Regions from separate parts of the Mesorhizobium sp. M0140 genome, predicted to be linked through region 2. Evidence: riboswitches for the same ligand, from Rfam matches in the RefSeq annotation. Region 2 holds a riboswitch; each other region holds the start of a gene.
What was found. Region 2 has a riboswitch for cobalamin ahead of bluB (5,6-dimethylbenzimidazole synthase). Riboswitches for the same ligand answer to the same signal wherever they lie in the genome.
Positions count from the first base shown of each region.

Region 1 (5,706 bases), on a different contig from region 2:
CTTCTTCGGCGACGGTGGCGACGCGCTTTGCCAACTCGTCCGGATTGGCGATCGAGGCAATGTCGACGATGAAGGTGTCGAAGTCGTCATGCTCATGGTCGAATGCGCCGTCATGGTGGGACTTGCGGTTTTCGATGTCGTCCTCGACGGCGAGACCGAGACCGAGCAGCACGGAGGGATCGACCTTGCCATGCGACGTCGGCACGATCTTCACCGCGCGGGCGGAATGTTCGTTGATGATGGCGTTGGCGCGGGCGGTGCCGGCGGCGTCCATCAGGTCGCTCTTCGACAGGATGATCAGGTCGGCGCAGGCGATCTGATCCTCGAACACTTCTTCCACAGGATCGTCATGGTCGAGCGTCTCGTCCCCGGCGCGCTGCGCCTGCAAGGCGTCCATGTCGTTGGCGACGCGGCCTTCGGCCAGCGCCGGGCCGTCGACCACGGCGATGACGCCATCGACTGTGACGCGGCTCTTCACGCTCGGCCACTGGAAGGCCTGGACCAGCGGCTTGGGCAGCGCCAGGCCCGAGGTTTCGATCAGGATATGGTCGACCCTCGGCGTCAGCGACAGGATCTTGTCAAGCGCCGGCACGAAATCGTCGGCGACGGTGCAGCAGATGCAGCCATTGGCCAGTTCGACGATGTTTTCCTCCGGGCAGGTGTCGATGCCGCAGCCCTTCAAAATCTCTCCGTCGATGCCGATGTCGCCGAATTCGTTGACGATGATGGCAATGCGTTTGCCGCCGGCGTTTTCCAGGAGATGGCGGACCAGCGTCGTCTTGCCGGCGCCGAGGAAGCCGGTGACGACGGTGCAGGGAACGCGCGAGACGGAAGCAGTCATGATCAGTCCTTCAACAGGTCGAGGGGAGGGATGCGGGCAACGAGGCCACGCTTCAGGCTATCGGGGCGGCCGCGCCATGGAATCAGGCCGTCCTTCGAGGTGGCGAAGAGCTTGGCACCCGTGATGAGGTCGGCGCCGCTGGTCGTGGTCAGGTCGCCGAAGACATAGCTCCAGCAGCCGTCGCGCAGGATGGCGGCGCTGAGGCGCCGCTTGCAATTGCCGAGGCATTCGACGCTGCGGATGCGAATATCGTCGCCAGATGCGGCGCGGCGCGTGTCGTCCGCCAGCAATTCGCCGGCGCGGGGATGGGCGTCGGAGCCGGTCTCATTGCGGCAGGAGGCGCAGACGATGATGGTGACGCCGGCCAAGGCATCATTATGGCCGGACGAAATATCCGCTGTGCCAGCCGAAAAACTGCTGTCGTGGTCCAAAGATCGGGCTCCTTGCCCGGAAACCCGCCGGGCGATCGGATTCTAAAGTCGCAGACGGCAGGTCTCCTGGCTCGCGGGTCATCGCCTTGGGTAGCCGCCTTCCCGGGAACTCCCCAGTGGCTTTCGGCCTTGGCTCTTCGCTTACAGTTGCGGGGACAGCCGCGGATTTGGGATTTTGCCCCGCACCGCATTCCCTCTTAGCCCTTGCCGTTGCGGGCAAGGGACCATCTGGAACCGGATTTAGGCTTTTGCGGGCGGCGGTGTCAACGCAACGCAGGGGCAATCTGAAATCAGGGGCGGGGACGCTTCACTACCACTGACCGCTCTTCGCGAATGCCATCTTCGTTGTTGGGATCAGGAAAAGCTGTAACGAAAGCCGTCAGAAGGATATCTCCATCTTGCCGGTCCAGCCATCCGGCGCTGTCACCCACATCGAAGTAAATGCCATCAACTTTGAAGCCAAATGTGTCTCCAGCAGGTCTAGGGTAGCGTTTTCGGATTGCCTGCGCATGTACGTCCCATGAAAAGGACGAAATCCTATCGAGGCACTCCTGCACCTCTTGGGTCAGCCTGGCTTTGATATCCATTGTTTATCCGCTAGCCTGTGTACGTTGGCTCAATTGTTATCTCCCGGCAACGCAAGGATGACCTGACGCAGCGCCTGGTACCCGTCGCCGTGGTGCCAGTCCTGATCAACGAGGAGCTCTTGACCTTCCGGCCAAGTTTCGTTGTCCAGGAGAATTTCGTTGCCGACCAGTGCTCCGCCATAGCTCGCCAGGAATATCCGGATGAAATGACTGCCAGGGCGAACCTTAGCCGTGAACAGTTTTTCCAAGCGGGCATAAAACGCTGGATATGTCCGGTTGAGAGTGCATTCCACTGCAGCCTGTGTGATCACAGGTCCACCGTAGATCTTCCAGCCAGCATCATTCCGTTGCCAGAATGCAATCTCGGCTTGCATGTTCTCGCAAACATGCTCCGCAAGGCCCTCGATCAGCACATGAAATACACCGATCAGGAATTTTCCGAATGCTTGGAAAATCGCCTGTTCACGCGTGTCGCCCAGTCCAACAAAAGATTCGATGACCGGCTGAGTGCCTAGCAACGGTGAGAAGACGTAGATTTCGAGAACAAGCCTGCGACCCGAGCCTGACGGCTCCTTGTCGAAAACTTGGGCTTCAAAGCGCAGGTCTTCCAGTCCAATCCAGACATCGTTCTGTCCACGGATGGCGCTGATCCCATGCGCAATCAACGCTTCGTGGATCAGGTCGAGAACCTCTTGCGATGCCATCATTGAACCTAGGCCGACAAAACTCCCTCAAACGGCTGCAGCCGACGGCTGATGTCAAGAGCGCCCGTCGCTGATCACGCTCAGCAGCGCCGGACCCAAATCCCCGGCAGGCGTCACTTCGATGCGTTCGAGTCCGAGCCAGCCCTGCATCTGCTTCAATTCCTCGAACAGCTCTGCAGCGGTTTCAGGCGGTGCACCGGGCTCCGCATAGGCCGCATGGACGCGCAGTATGCTGGCCGGACGGTCGGCCTTGAGGTCGACGCGTGCCACGATCCTGTCGCCGAGCAGGAACGGCAGGACATAATAGCCATATTGCCGCTTGTCGGCCGGCGTGTAGATCTCGATGCGGTAGTGGAAATCGAACAGCCGCTCGGTGCGCGACCGCTCGAAGACGACCGGATCGAACGGCGCCAGCAGGGCGCGGGCCTCGACTTTGCGCGGCAGGCGGGCGTCTTTATGAAGATAGGCCGGCTTGTCCCAACCTTCGACACGCACCGGCAGCAGCTCGCCCGTTTCAACCAGTTCCTCCAGCCGGCCCTTCATGTCGGCCGGCGACAGGCGGAAATAGTCGCGCAGGTCGCCTGAAGTCGCCACGCCGTGGGCGCGGGCAGAAATGCGCAGCAATTCGCGGTGCGCGTCCTCGGCTGCCGGTACCGGCAGATCGAGGATCGCCTGCGGCAGCACGCGTTCGGGCAGGTCATAGAAGCGCTCGAAACCGCGGCGGTGCGCCGTGGTGATGCGCCCGGCCCAGAACAGCCATTCGAAGGCGTGCTTGGCATGGCTCCAGCCCCACCAGCCGCCCGAGCCTTTCTGGCCTTCGAGCGCGGAAGCGGCGATCGGGCCGCGCTCGGCGACCTGGCGGTAGATCTCTTCGATGTAGGCGGCGTGCTCGCGGCCCCATTTGGCGAGGCCCAGATACATTTCGTCGCCGCGCTCGGCGCGCTGCATGCGCCAGCGCATCAGCGGGTATGTCTCGACCGGCAGGAAGGAGGCCTCGTGCCCCCAGTATTCGAAAACCGTGCGCTTGCGCGTCACGGCCGCGTTGTCGAGCAGCGAGAACGGGTAGGGGCCAAGGCGCGAATAGAGCGGCATATAATGAGCGCGCACCACCGCGCTGACGGAATCGATCTGCAGCAGGCCGGTGCGGGAGAGGGTGCGGGCAAAATGTCGGCGGTCAGGCGTGCCGGTCGGGCGGGGATCGAGAAACCCCTGGGCGGCAAGCGCGATGCGACGGGCCGTGGGGAGCGAGATCTTTTCCTTCATGCAGGCATCACTTTGAAGTGTTTTGACCGAGGGTCGAATGGCTGATTCCAACCCATGCTAGCAGGGTTTTGGCGGCATCCATGTCAGGAGAGAAAAGTGGAGTAAAAAGCGAAGGAAATCAAACAGGAGCGGATCGGACCAGTTTGCCGCGATATGCCGTCCAGTCGGTGTTTTGAACAAGGTTTGACTTGCTTCGCTGGAAGTGCTGCGCTAACCCTCGCCGCGTTGCAGCATAAGCCCTTAAAACGGTTCAGCGGTTAAACTGTCACGCTTCCGCATTAGGGTCCGGTGCTGTAATCAAAGTGGATTGGCGCCAACGGAAAGCCGAGCATGAACGCACTCTTGAGCTCATACCTGCCCATCGTCCTGTTCATAGGCGTGGCGCTGGTTGTCGGCCTGGCGTTGCTGGCCGCACCCTTCCTGGTGGCCTATCGCAATCCCGATCCCGAAAAGCTTTCCGCCTACGAGTGCGGTTTCAACTCGTTCGACGACGCGCGCATGAAGTTCGACATCCGTTTCTACCTGGTGTCGATCCTGTTCATCATCTTCGACCTGGAAGTGGCCTTCCTGTTTCCGTGGGCGGTGTCGTTTTCGAAGATCGGCATGCTCGGTTTCTGGTCGATGATGGTGTTTTTGGCGGTGCTGACCATCGGCTTTGCCTATGAATGGAAAAAAGGAGCGCTGGAATGGGATTGAACGACAGTTCAGGCACCCTCGTCGCGCCGAAGCCCAAGGGTATTATCGATCCCAACACCGGCAGGCCGGTGGGGGAGGACGATCCCTTCTTCCTCGAGATCAACAATGAGTTGGCCGACAAGGGCTTTTTGGTCACTTCGACCGAGGCGCTCATCACCTGGGCGCGCAGCGGGTCGCTGATGTTCATGACGTTCGGCCTCGCTTGCTGCGCGGTCGAGATGATCCACACCTCGATGCCACGCTATGATTCGGAGCGGTTCGGCGTCGCGCCGCGTGCGTCCCCGCGCCAGTCCGACATCATGATCGTCGCCGGCACGCTGACCAACAAGATGGCGCCGGCGCTGCGCAAGGTCTACGACCAGATGCCGGAACCGCGCTACGTCATCTCGATGGGCTCCTGCGCCAATGGCGGCGGCTACTACCATTATTCCTATTCGGTGGTGCGCGGCTGCGACCGCATCGTGCCGGTCGACATCTATGTGCCCGGCTGTCCGCCGAGCGCCGAAGCGTTGCTGTACGGCATTCTTCTGCTGCAGAAGAAAATCCGCCGCACCGGCACGATCGAACGGTAAATCCATGACCGCATCCCTGAGCGAACTGTCGACCTATCTCGGCGAGAAGCTGCCTGGCCGCTTCAGTGACGGGGTGCTTGCCTATGGCGAGCTTACCGTTCACGTCGAGCCGCGCGATCTGGTCGAGGTGATGACCTTCCTGCGCGACGATGCGCGCTGCCAGTTCATCTCGATCATCGACGTCTGCGGCGCCGACTATCCGTCGCGGGCCAAGCGCTTCGACGTCGTCTATCATCTGTTGTCGCCGAAGCAGAATGTGCGCATCCGCGTCAAGGTGCAGGCCGACGAGGAAACCATGGTGCCGTCGATCACCGGCGTGTTCCCCGGCGCCGACTGGTTCGAGCGCGAGACCTACGATCTCTACGGCGTGCTGTTTTCGGGCCATCCCGATCTGCGTCGCCTGCTGACCGACTACGGTTTCGAAGGCCATCCGCTACGCAAGGATTTCCCGCTGACCGGATTCGTCGAGGTGCGGTACGACGACGAGGCCAAGCGCGTCATCTATGAGCCGGTCGAGCTCAAGCAGGAATTCCGCAATTTCGATTTTTTGTCCCCGTGGGAAGGTACGGATTACGTGCTGCCGGGTGACGAGAAGGCAAAGCAGTAAATGGC
Region 1 is NZ_JAMYTM010000032.1:31,424-37,129, reverse strand. Features, by position in the region: gene cobW (cobalamin biosynthesis protein CobW) at 1-841, opposite strand, end outside; gene NKJ37_RS25895 (DUF1636 family protein) at 844-1,272, opposite strand; cobalamin riboswitch at 1,312-1,516, opposite strand; gene NKJ37_RS25890 (hypothetical protein) at 1,563-1,859, opposite strand; gene NKJ37_RS25885 (DUF6348 family protein) at 1,889-2,566, opposite strand; gene NKJ37_RS25880 (winged helix-turn-helix domain-containing protein) at 2,618-3,826, opposite strand; gene NKJ37_RS25875 (NADH-quinone oxidoreductase subunit A) at 4,157-4,522, shown strand; gene NKJ37_RS25870 (NuoB/complex I 20 kDa subunit family protein) at 4,513-5,094, shown strand; gene NKJ37_RS25865 (NADH-quinone oxidoreductase subunit C) at 5,099-5,701, shown strand; gene NKJ37_RS25860 (NADH-quinone oxidoreductase subunit D) at 5,702-5,706, shown strand, end outside.
Region 1: linked by a shared signal. The riboswitch ahead of NKJ37_RS25895 (DUF1636 family protein) and the one ahead of bluB (5,6-dimethylbenzimidazole synthase) in region 2 are both predicted to bind cobalamin.

Region 2 (5,706 bases):
ATTCTCGAAAACCGGTGCCACCTCTTCCTTGTCGTCCGGCAGCGCCAGCCATGTCTGCAGGCCGGATACCGACATCGGCGCGCCACGCAGTTCCTCCGGTGTACGCTCCGAATGGACGATGCCGCGGCCGGCGGTCATCAAATTCACGTCGCCGGGCTGAATGACCATTTCGGTGCCGAGTGAGTCGCGGTGCCGGATCTTGCCGTCGAACAGATAGGTGACCGTCGACAGGCCGATATGCGGATGCGGACGGACATCCAGTGCCTGACCGGCGCGCAGGACCGCGGGCCCCATGCGGTCGAAGAAGATGAAAGGCCCCACCAGCCGCCTTTTTGCCGTCGGCAGGGCACGGCGCACCTGAAAACCGCCGATATCCTTGGCGTTGGGTATGACCATCAATTCGATCTGATCGCTGGCGAAGGCATCGCCTGCCTCAGGGTCTTTCCCGGGGAAGAAGCTCATCGACTCTCCTTGTCGGTGGTCGAAGGCCGCCTGGCCGCATCAGGCAAAGCGGATCGCCGCCTTTGCCCGCAGCTTGGCCGCCACCTCTTCGCGATTACGCGGATGCTGGTGGGTTTCCAGGGAATCGAGCAGTTCGCGCGCCGAGGCGGCGATGGCTTCGACGGCATGGTCGAAGGCGTGCTGGTTCTGCTTCGAGGGTCGCGTGGTTCCGCTCAGCTTGCGGACGAACTGAAGAGCCGCGTCGCGCACCTCGTCATTGGTTGCCGGCGGATCAAAATTGAACAGGGTCTTGATGTTTCTGCACATCGCTTCCGTATCTCCTCTTGTCCTTGAGCTGTTTCAATCGGAACGAGTTATATCCTCGATCATGATCATGTCCAAAAACCGGTGAGGCGAGGCCATCGTTCGGACCGAGCCTCAATCCGCGTCGAGTGGCTCCGTTCCAACCGGCTTGCCGTCGCGCGACAGCCTGATCTTCTCGACCTTGTCCTCGGCGGCCTTCAGCAGCCGGTCGCAATGCGCCTTCAGCGCCTCACCACGCTCATAGATCTTGATCGACTGGTCGAGCGGCACGTCGCCACGCTCCAGATCATCGACGATCTTCTCCAGCGCATCGAGTGCCTGCTCGAAGCTCATCGCCTTGACGTCTTCGTTGGTCTCATCGGCCATCATTCATCCTTTCATCAGTCGCCCGACATGGGCGGCGACCGAAAATGCCAATCCCTGCAGATCGTAGCCGCCCTCGAGCAGGCTGACGAGCCGGTTGCCGCTGTGGCGTGCCGCGCGCTGCATCAGCTGGCCGGTCGCCCAGTCGAAATCATCCTCGGTCAGATTGATCTCGGCCAGCGGATCGCGGTGGTGCGCGTCGAACCCCGCCGAAATGATGATCAGGTCGGGCGCGAAATTGTCGAGCGCGGGCAGGACGCGCGACAGGAAGGCATCGCGAAACACTTCGCTGCCGGTCTGCGGCGCCAGCGGTGCGTTGACGATGTTGCCGGCGCCCGTTTCGGTCTTCGCTCCGGTGCCGGGATAAAGCGGCATCTGGTGTGTCGAGCAATAGAGCACCGACGGATCGTCCCAGAAAATATCCTGCGTGCCATTGCCGTGATGCACGTCCCAGTCGACGACGGCAACGCGCTCGACACCGTGTTTCTTCTGCGCATAACGCGCCGCGATCGCCGCCGTGTTGAACAGGCAAAAGCCCATCGCCGTGGTCTTTTCGGCATGATGGCCGGGCGGCCGGGCGGCGACGAAGACGTTGTCGGCGCGGCCCGAAAAGACATCATCGACGGCGGCGTTGGCGGCGCCGATCGCGGTGATCGCCGCTTGCCAGCTCTTCGGGCTGGCAGTGGTGTCGGCATCGATGCGGGCAATCCCCTCGTCGGGGATGGCGGCGCGCACGCGGGCGACGAAATCGGCGGGATGCGCGTAGAGGATGGTGGCCTCGTCGCCTTCCGGCGCCTGAATACGATCGAGCCCGGCAAAGGCTTCGTCGTCGAGCACGCGCTCGATGGCGCGTAAGCGGTCGGGCCGCTCGGGATGTCCGGGCGGCGTGAGATGCTCGAGGAAGATCGGATGGGTGTAGAGACGGGTGGTCATCGTCCTAATCTAGTGACCCGGATCGACAAAGGCCATGCACGGGCGGCCGATGACTGGGGAAAATCGCGACTGCGTCCATTCGCGTCGCCGCAGGCATTGGCCCCGCGGGCGCTTCGGCGTAAGGTCCCTGGTACTGCCTGGTGCCCGCCGCAAGCGGGAGAATCGGGAACACGGTTGAATTCCGTGGCGTGCCCAACGCTGTGAGGGGGACCGCGCCGGTAAATGCCACTGTCGATGACGGGAAGGCACCGGACGCGGGTTGATCCCGAGCCAGAAGACCGGCCTGGCAGGCATTGTCATCCGCGTGGTCAGGCGGATGGCATCAGAGCGACGTGCGTCTACTTGGACGCACAAAGTACGCTCTGTCAGTTTTGAATCTGCAATCGCAAGGGGACAAGCGATGCCGGAACACATGACCGCTGCCATTGACGATGGATTTGACCAGAATGCGCGCGATGCGGTCTACCGCGCCATGTTCACGCGGCGCGACGTGCGCAGCCATTTCCTGCCCACCGCGATCGATGACGACGTGCTGGCACGGCTGCTGCTTGCCGCCCATCACGCGCCATCGGTCGGCTTCATGCAGCCATGGAATTTCATTGTCATTCGCGACGTCAAACGACGGGCGGAGGTGCGCGACCTGTTCCTGGCCGCGCGCGAGCAGGAACTGCCGGCGATCGAGGCGGAAAAACAGGCGCTCTATCGCAAGCTAAAGCTGGAAGGCATCTGCGAGAGCGCGCTCAACATCTGCATCACCTGCGACCGGCAGCGCTCGAAGGGTTCGCCGCTGGGACGCTGGCACAATCCGGAGATGGATCTCTACAGCACGGTCTGCGCGGTGCAGAATTTCTGGCTGGCCGCGCGTGCCGAGGGTGTTGGTGTCGGCTGGGTCAGCATCATCGAGGCTGAGGCGCTGAAGCGGCTGTTGGCCATTCCGGACCACGTAACGCCGATCGCCTATCTCTGCGTCGGCCGTGTTTCCGAGTTCGCTCCCAAACCGGACCTTGAAACGCATGGCTGGGGACGGCGGCTGCCGCTGCCGGAGCTGATCATGAGCGAGACCTTTTCCGGGCAAGGCGAGACACAGCTCAAATCCACCGTGGCGCGCCTCAACACCGTTTCTGCCGCACCAGACACCACCCGCCCAGCCGATCAGGGTGTGGCGCCGGCCGTATCCCAGCGCGAACCGCCGAAGGAGGCGAGCGCCTTGTCCTTGAGCTCCCTGAACTTCGACGATGCCTCGGCCAGCCGGGCGTCCCAAGCCGGATCGGGCACCTGGCCCGCGATGGTCTTGAAATAGACCTGCATCAGGCAGGCGATGGCGAAAGGCTCGATGAACGCCGCCTTGAATGCCCAGGCGAAGACGATGGCGAGCACAAAAGCCCAGCCGGCGAGTTGGCCAGGCATCAGGAACAGAATCGCACCGGCAGGCGCCAGCATGATCAGAAAGATGATGAACGACATGCCCCACATGATGACCGCCAGCCAGACGGCGTTCTTGACCATGACCTTGCCGTTCTGGGCATAGAGCACGACGCCTTGGCGCGCCGTCTCGAAGGGCGAGGCTGAATTGATGCGGATGTTGTAGCCGAGGATGATCTCGTCGACATAGGTCAGCGACAGACGGATCACCGTGTTGATGAAGGAGACCAGGCCGCTCAGGCCTGGTATCGGCAGGAAGGCGGCGATACCGCCGAGCAGGCCGGTGATGGCACGGATGGCACCCTTGACGAGTTGGTCGACGACGAAAAGGATGTTGGCTTCGGCAAAACGCTGGGTGACGACATCCCTGGCGTAGGCGATCTGGTCCTGACCGCCGGGAATGTCGCGGCCGTCGATCAGATGAACCATGACGGCGATGTGGCCGGCCTTGACGATATAGAGGATGTATTCGCGGATCCAGTAGACCGCGATCGAGACGATGCCGAACCCGACCACGCCGCCCCACAGGGCAAAGGACATGGGCCCGTCGGGATCGGTGGAGATATGCCCGACACCATAGCCGACCGAGGCACCGGTGCCGGTCGCCATGATGTAGGCCAACGTGATGCCGAAATAGACGATCATGCGAAAGACGATGAACGGCCAGGTCCGCATCATGATGGACACCGACCTGCCTATATCGAAATCCCACATGCCCCGAATCTCCGCCTCAGAGATGATGGCAGAGGATGAACTCAACCCGGCGATTGTCAATTGCCGGCCCTGGCGCCACAGTGCAACGAACTCGGGTTAACGGTTTCCTTCGGAGCCCGCCGGCGCGTTGGCTGACGGAGCATTAGACGAAAAACCCGCCTGTGCGGCGGGTCACTGGCGCAAATCAGCACCATAGGCAAATATGTACCATAGCTGAGGTCACCCAGTCAAGAAAAAATTCCTATCGCGAGAAGCTACCGGCACAAAAGCTGCCAACACCGCCGAACTGGCTGCCGCCAGGCCTTTTGTTAAGCTAAGTTCGGAGCCCTGCCTGGCACCACGCCCGGTGGGAACTTCAATTCGACTGCGGGTCCGGCTTCTTGAGCAGGCCTTCGAGCAGTTGCTTGAACGCCGTCACCACCTTCTTCGACGTCGCTTCGGGGTCGGTCGAATTGGCGATCCGTTGCGCCGCCTGGCTGCTCGCTCCGTTGATCAGTCGCGAGGCCGTTTCGGGGTCGAGGCTGGAGACAACGACCCCCTCCTCCTGCAGCGCGGTCAGATGGTCGGTCATTGAAGCGATGCACGCACTGGCATTCGGCCATTGCGCTGGATCCCCCAGCACGGCCGGGCCATCGCGGAACATGATGCGCTGGATTTCCGGCTCCAGCGCCATCTCGATATAGGTGGAGCACTCGTCGACGAAATGTTGCCAACGGGTCGGCGCTCTCGACGCAACCTCATTGATGCGCGCCGCCATCTCGCCGTCAATCTGGGCTATGACCGCCTGCAACAGCCCCTTCTTGTCGCCGAAATGATGATAGAGCGCGCCGCGCGTCAGCCCGGCCGAAGCGGTGAAATCATCCATCGAGGCTTCCGCATAGCCTGTTGTGCCGAAGGCATGACGGGCCGCCGCGATCAGCTTTGCGCGCGTCTCGGCGATCATCTCCTTGCGGGGTCTGTGCATGGCTTCTGGCCCTATTTACATACGCAACGTATGCCAATTGACATACGCGACGTATGCTCTATCTAATGATCATACGCTCCGTATGTAATTGTCCAATCGTCCTTTGTCGAGGAACCAACCGATGCAAAATCCTTACGCGGAAATCTTTCGTGCCCCCGGCGCAAAGGGCTTTGCGGCCGCCGGCTTCATGGCGCGCCTGCCGATCGCCATGGCGCCCATCGGCATCGTGGCGATGCTGTCGCAGACGCGTGGCGAATACTGGCTGGCCGGAGCCGTCTCGGCGACATACGCGCTGGCCAACGCCTTCGTCGCGCCGCAAATATCGAGACTGGTGGACCGCCTGGGCCAGACACGAATCGTCGTGCCCACCACCATCATCGCGGTGCTGGCTTTCGCCGTCCTGATAGCGGCGGCCAACCAGGACTGGCCGGTGTGGACGCTGTTCGTGTCGGCACTCCTGGCCGCCGCCATGCCAAGCATACCTGCGATGGTGCGGGCGCGCTGGACGGAGATTTTCCGGGGGCGGCCGCAGATGAACACCGCAT
Region 2 is NZ_JAMYTM010000001.1:341,717-347,422, reverse strand. Features, by position in the region: gene NKJ37_RS01650 (pirin family protein) at 1-462, opposite strand, end outside; gene NKJ37_RS01645 (DUF2277 domain-containing protein) at 502-768, opposite strand; gene NKJ37_RS01640 (exodeoxyribonuclease VII small subunit) at 880-1,131, opposite strand; gene NKJ37_RS01635 (histone deacetylase family protein) at 1,135-2,061, opposite strand; cobalamin riboswitch at 2,183-2,362, shown strand; partial or broken gene bluB (5,6-dimethylbenzimidazole synthase) at 2,378-3,091, shown strand; gene NKJ37_RS01625 (hypothetical protein) at 3,214-4,197, opposite strand; gene NKJ37_RS01620 (TetR/AcrR family transcriptional regulator) at 4,553-5,161, opposite strand; gene NKJ37_RS01615 (MFS transporter) at 5,283-5,706, shown strand, end outside.

Region 3 (5,706 bases), on a different contig from region 2:
GGCTCCGACCATCTGGATATTTTTCCGGCGCCCCGGCGGCCACTGGCGCCGGCGGCGCCGCCTGCGGCCAATCCATCCTGCCGGCGTGGCCCTGCCGCCGCGGCCCCCCACCGCCGATGAGGAAGGTCAGTGTCTTGCGATCAGGCAAAGCTGTCGCGCAGGCTGGTCGCGGTGCCGGTGAAGCGGCCACGCACCACACCGACGACCGCGCCGAGCACCAGCCAGAACACGAGGTTGGTCACGGTCACCGCCACCACGAACTGGTGATGCAGCCCTTCCGGAATCGCCGTCTCGTAACTGTCGGGCTGCGGTGCACCGACAACATGCGGTGCGACGATCAAAAAGACGGCAAGGATCGCCAGCGGCAGCGACTTGCGGAACGCGATCAGGCCGAGACCGGCAGCGGTTGCCGCCACCGTTGCCCACCACCAGATCTGCCGCTGGGTGAGATCGGCGGCCGGCATGGCAGGCAATTCCGGCGGCAGGCCGAGGCCCGGTGCCAGCGTGAACACGGCAAAGCCGGCAAGGCCCCAGAACACGCCCTGGCGCCAGCCACCGATGCCGCCGGCGAATTCGGAGACCGCGACCAGGATCAAGGCGAAGCCGATGCCGGTGACGATATTGGCAAGCACGCTGAAGGCGAAACGCTCGAAACCGTCTGCCGGCGCCCAACCTTCGTCTGCCGGAGCGGCTTCCGCCGCAGCCGGGGCAGCAGAGCTCATCGCATCTCCCGCCGGAGCAGTTGTGCTCATGGCATTGCTATCCGTTGCGGCCGGAGCGCCATGGTCATGGTGATGCCCGCCGCCCGCCTGTTCGTAAACTTCCGCCTTCAGGATCAGCGGCACGGTGGCATAGGCCTGCAGGCAGGCGAGGACGACGCCGGCCACGAGCCCTGCGATCGCCGCGATGAACACGACGTTGCGAAACAGATTCATGATGTCAGCCCCTCGTCAGTGGCAGGGAAACGCCATCGAATGGCGATAGTCGTGAGCCGCATTATGGACGGCATCGATATGCGAGAAGCCGACAAAGCCCATCACGAAAATGCCGAGCAGCGCGGCAAGCGCGAGCTGCATGAAGCGCGACTGCGAGGAGACGGAGGCGCCGAGGGAGACGGAAGCGGTAGTCATGTCTTGTCCTTTCGCCCTCCACCCGAGGGCATCGAAGTCAGTTTCCTGTCGCCGGCAGGTCTCCTGGCTCACGGATCAGCGTCCTTCCCCACCTTCCCGAAGAAAAAATCCTCAGTGGTTTATGGAGAGGACTACCGCACACAGTTGCGGGGGCAGCCACGGCATTGGGCGAAATTCGCCCTCACCGCATTCCCTCTTGGCTCCAAAATGGAACCGGCGACACCGGTGACTATAGGCAGAATCCTCGCTTCCGGCAAACCAAATTCCGCCGGTGACCATTGCGAATGCGCCATGAAGGTCAAAGTGATTTCGGCAGATAGCGCCACGTCACAAAGCCGCAGACCGCCGCCAGCAGGCCGAGCGTGACGAACACCGAGCCCAGGCCGAAGAAGGCCAGCGCCACCGAATAGACCAGCGGCGGCGTCAACTCGGAAAAGTCGAGATAGGTGCGGTAGACCGCTGCCATCTGAGATCTTTCATAGGAGCGCACCGAGCGCATGAAGGCGGTCGAGCCGAGGGCGTCGAGCGCAATGGTGAAGAAGGCACCACAGAGCAGGAAGGCGCCGGTAAGCAACGGCACGGTTTCGCCGACGAAGCCCGCCGCCAGCAGCGCGGCTGACATGGCGAAATAGGCAAATGTCATGGTTCCGCGGCCACCAAAGCGCTTTCCTGCCTTGCCCCAGAAAATCGCCATGAACAACAGCGCGTTGCCGGCCGAAACCAGCAGGCCACCGGCCAGCTTGCCCTCGCCCGTGATGACCATGAACAGCGGCCCATAGACGAAGAACGTCGTCCAGAAGCAGGAGCGGCCGAAGGCAATCAGCCAGGCCAGTCTGAGCCTGGGCTGCGCGACGAAACGGCCGATATTGGCGAGCGGATTGACAGGGCGCGTCTTGCCCGGACGGATGGACTGGTTGTCGCCGAGGCGGTAGGTCCAGAACAGCGCCAGCAGGGCAAACGCGAACACCGCGACCGCACCATGCGCGGCATAGATGCCGAAGCGCGTGTAGAGGAAGATGCCGAGCGTCGGCCCACCGGTCCAGGCCAGCATCGACCACGCCATGCGCAGCGATTCGGCCTGCATGAAGTCGGTCTTGCGGATGTGGTCCATGATGTAGAGGTTGAGCGTGATCGACAGCGCGCTGGCGCCCATCACCCGGCACAGCATGCCGGCCAGTTGCCCGGCGAGCGTGTCGGTGACGAAGAACAGCGAGCCGACGGCCAGCAGGCAGGCGCCTGATGTGTAGACCCAGCGGCGGGCAAAACGGCGGATCAGCATCGGCATGAACAATGTCACCGACAGGCCGAGCATCGCCACGACTGTGTAGAGCATCGACACGATCTGCTCGTTGTGCAGTATCTCGTAGGCCTGGATCGGGATGACGCTCGACACCGTGGCGCGGGCGAAGGATTCAACCGCATAGAGCGACGCGAAGGTGCGCGCGTCCGCGGCCTTGAGAGCCGGCAGCCAGATCGGATGGCGCACATGGGTGGACATTGCTTTCCCCGAAGCAGATTCACCGGGTGAAATCTGACGTGGCGACCCCAGTGCCAATAAGAGGAAACCGACGTGCATCCGGCAAAAGCGAAGCCGGCCAAAGGCTTCCCGGCACTGGCCCAATGCCGCGGCCGATCCGGCGTTATCGGCAGGATTGCCGGTCTTCTTTTGTGCGGGGCAACCGTGATAGTCCTCCAGCGGGGCTGAATCAGAATGCGAGACCATGAGCATCCAAACGCCGACCGCACCCGTTCAGGATCGACCAAAGCGCATCGTCGCCATCGACATCGTGCGCGGCATCGCGCTGATCGCCATGGCAAGCTACCATTTCACCTGGGACCTGGAGTTCTTCGGCTACACCGATCCCGGCCTGACCGCCTTCGGCTGGTGGAAGATCTACGCGCGCGGCATCGCTTCGACCTTCCTGTTCCTGGTCGGCGTCAGCCTGTATCTCGCCCATGGCCGACAAATCCGCTGGAACGGCTTCTGGAAGCGGTTCGCCATGGTCGCCGGAGCCGCGATCGCGATATCGGTCGTCACCCGTATCGCCACGCCGGATGGATTCATCTTCTTCGGCATTTTGCACGAGATCGCGCTGGCCAGCCTGCTCGGCCTCGCCTTTCTGCGGCTGCCGGCACTGCTGACGCTTGTCGTCGCCGCGCTCGTCATTGCGGCGCCTGTCTATCTGCGCCTCGAGGCGTTCGATCACCCATGGCTGTGGTGGGTAGGCCTGTCGGCGAACAATCCACGCTCCAACGACTACGTTCCGTTGTTTCCATGGTTCGGCGCCGTGCTTGCGGGCATCGCGGTGACGAAACTCGCCGCCGGTTCAGGCGTGCTTACCCGGCTTGCCGAATTGGCGCCCGGTCGCTGGGCCAACCCGCTGGTCTTTATCGGCCGGCACAGCCTGGCGTTCTACCTGATCCACCAGCCATTGCTGATCGGCTGCGTCTGGCTGTTCTCGCAGATCATGCCGGCGCAGGTCGAAACCCCGCAGGTGAATTTCCTCAAAACCTGCCAGCTGTCCTGCGAGCAGTCGCGCGACACCGAGTTCTGTACGAGCTACTGTGTCTGCATGCTCGATACGCTCGAGGGCGAGGCGACGCTTGATCGGCTCTACAACAACGACCAGACTGCGGAATGGAAGACGCATCTGTCCGATCTCGCCGGCATGTGTACCGCCAAGACGGACAGCAAGTTGATGGAGGAAGGGGTCAAATGACCGAGAACCAGCCGAAGCCGGGGCTCATACCGTGGCCGCCGCTGATCTACACCGCCGCCATCGCCATCAGCATCGCGCTGGGCCTGCTCTATCCCCTGCCCTGGATCGGTGACCTCCTGGGCGACATTCTTTTCGCCGCCGGCTGGGTGGTGCTGCTTGCCGTTGCAGCGCTCTGGGTCACCGCGATCCGCACCATGGTCCGCGCCAAGACCACGCTGAACCCGAACGCTGTGCCCGATCACCTGGTCACCACGGGTCCCTTCGGCATCACCCGCAATCCGATGTATCTGGCCAACACCCTGCTGTTGATCGGCGTCGCCTTTGTCTCGGGCATCGTGTGGTTCCTGCCGCTCGCCTTCATCGCCGCCTATGCCACGCAAAAAATGGCGATCGAAGGCGAGGAAAAGATGCTGGCGGCAAAATTCGGCAAGAAATACCGCGACTACGCGAAACGCGTGCGCCGCTGGATTTGAGCTGGCGCTCCGGTTTCCATCGCGGAGAGGTTTTGACAGGTGCACACTTCGGCGATTAGCCTAAGTCTTGCGAACTTCGTCATCCTAGGGCGAAGCAGGAGCGCAGCTCCGTCGCGGAGACCCTAGGATCCATGCCGTGACCTCGGTCTAGGAGTGCAGCGGAGCAAAGTTCTGCGCCGTCGCGGTGCATTGCAGAAGGAATAGACGTTTCCGCTCATTCCGAACGCTAACGCGCGATAGAATCCAGTCCGCTCAGGTATTCACGCCAAGCTCGACCAGCCGCTCCACACAAGACTCCTCGGCCTGGTCGAGTTCAGCCAGCGTCTCCTCGAGGTCGCGGCGCTTCTGCCGGAGATCCTCGCGCTTTTCCTCGATGCGCTTGATCATCAGGTTGAGCTGGCCGACTTCGCCGGGCGGCTCCCTGTACATCTGGATGATTTCGCGGATTTCGTTGATCGAGAAACCAAGCCTCTTGCCGCGCATGATCTGACGGATGAGGTGGCGGTCGGAGGGGCGAAACAGCCGCGTGCGGCCACGCCGCACCGGCTGCACCAGCCCTTCGTCCTCGTAAAAGCGCAGCGTCCGCGTCGACACATCGAACTCACGGGTCAACTCGGTGATCGAATAATATTCTCGCATTGCCACTCCCGCACGCCGAAACCAAGGGGCGATCGCCATGCCGGCGTCACCCTTATGTCCCGAACCAAAACCCATGCCATGCCGGAATCGACATGGCGCCCCGCGCAAGCCTCGCACGGCATTTACGTAAAAGTCAATTAAGCCAAAAGGCGTGCCTTCAGGGCACACCGAACCACCACGTGGCGATGCCGAGAAATGCAAAGAAACCGACGACGTCGGTAACCGTGGTGACGAAGACCGCCGAAGCGACCGCCGGATCGATCTTGAAACGATCGAGCAGCAGCGGAATCAGGATGCCGGCCAGGGCGGCCACGAACATGTTGATGATCATCGCCGCCGCGATGATGCCGCCCAGATTGGGGTCACGGAACCAGGCTGCCGCAACGATGCCGATCAGGATGGCGAAGACGATGCCGTTGATGAAGCCGACACCCATCTCGCGGCGAATGATGCGGCCGGCATTGTAGATGTCGAGATCCCTGGTCGCCAACGCCCGCACGGTGACGGTCATGGTTTGCGAGCCGGCATTGCCGCCCATGCCTGCGACGATCGGCATCAGCACCGCCAGTGCGACGATATGTTCGATCGTGCGGTCGAACAGGCTGATCACCGACGCCGCCAGGAACGCGGTCAGAAGGTTGATAAGCAACCACGGAACGCGTGATCGCGAGGTCGAAAAGATGCTGTCGGAAAGCTCTTCGTCGCCGACGCCGCCCATGCGCATCAAATCTTCCTCGGCCTCCT
Region 3 is NZ_JAMYTM010000032.1:1-5,706, forward strand. Features, by position in the region: gene NKJ37_RS25720 (CbtA family protein) at 141-935, opposite strand; gene NKJ37_RS25725 (CbtB domain-containing protein) at 951-1,130, opposite strand; cobalamin riboswitch at 1,167-1,363, opposite strand; gene NKJ37_RS25730 (MFS transporter) at 1,429-2,628, opposite strand; gene NKJ37_RS25735 (heparan-alpha-glucosaminide N-acetyltransferase) at 2,852-3,850, shown strand; gene NKJ37_RS25740 (methyltransferase family protein) at 3,847-4,323, shown strand; gene NKJ37_RS25745 (MerR family transcriptional regulator) at 4,576-4,962, opposite strand; gene mgtE (magnesium transporter) at 5,120-5,706, opposite strand, start outside.
Region 3: linked by a shared signal. The riboswitch ahead of NKJ37_RS25725 (CbtB domain-containing protein) and the one ahead of bluB (5,6-dimethylbenzimidazole synthase) in region 2 are both predicted to bind cobalamin.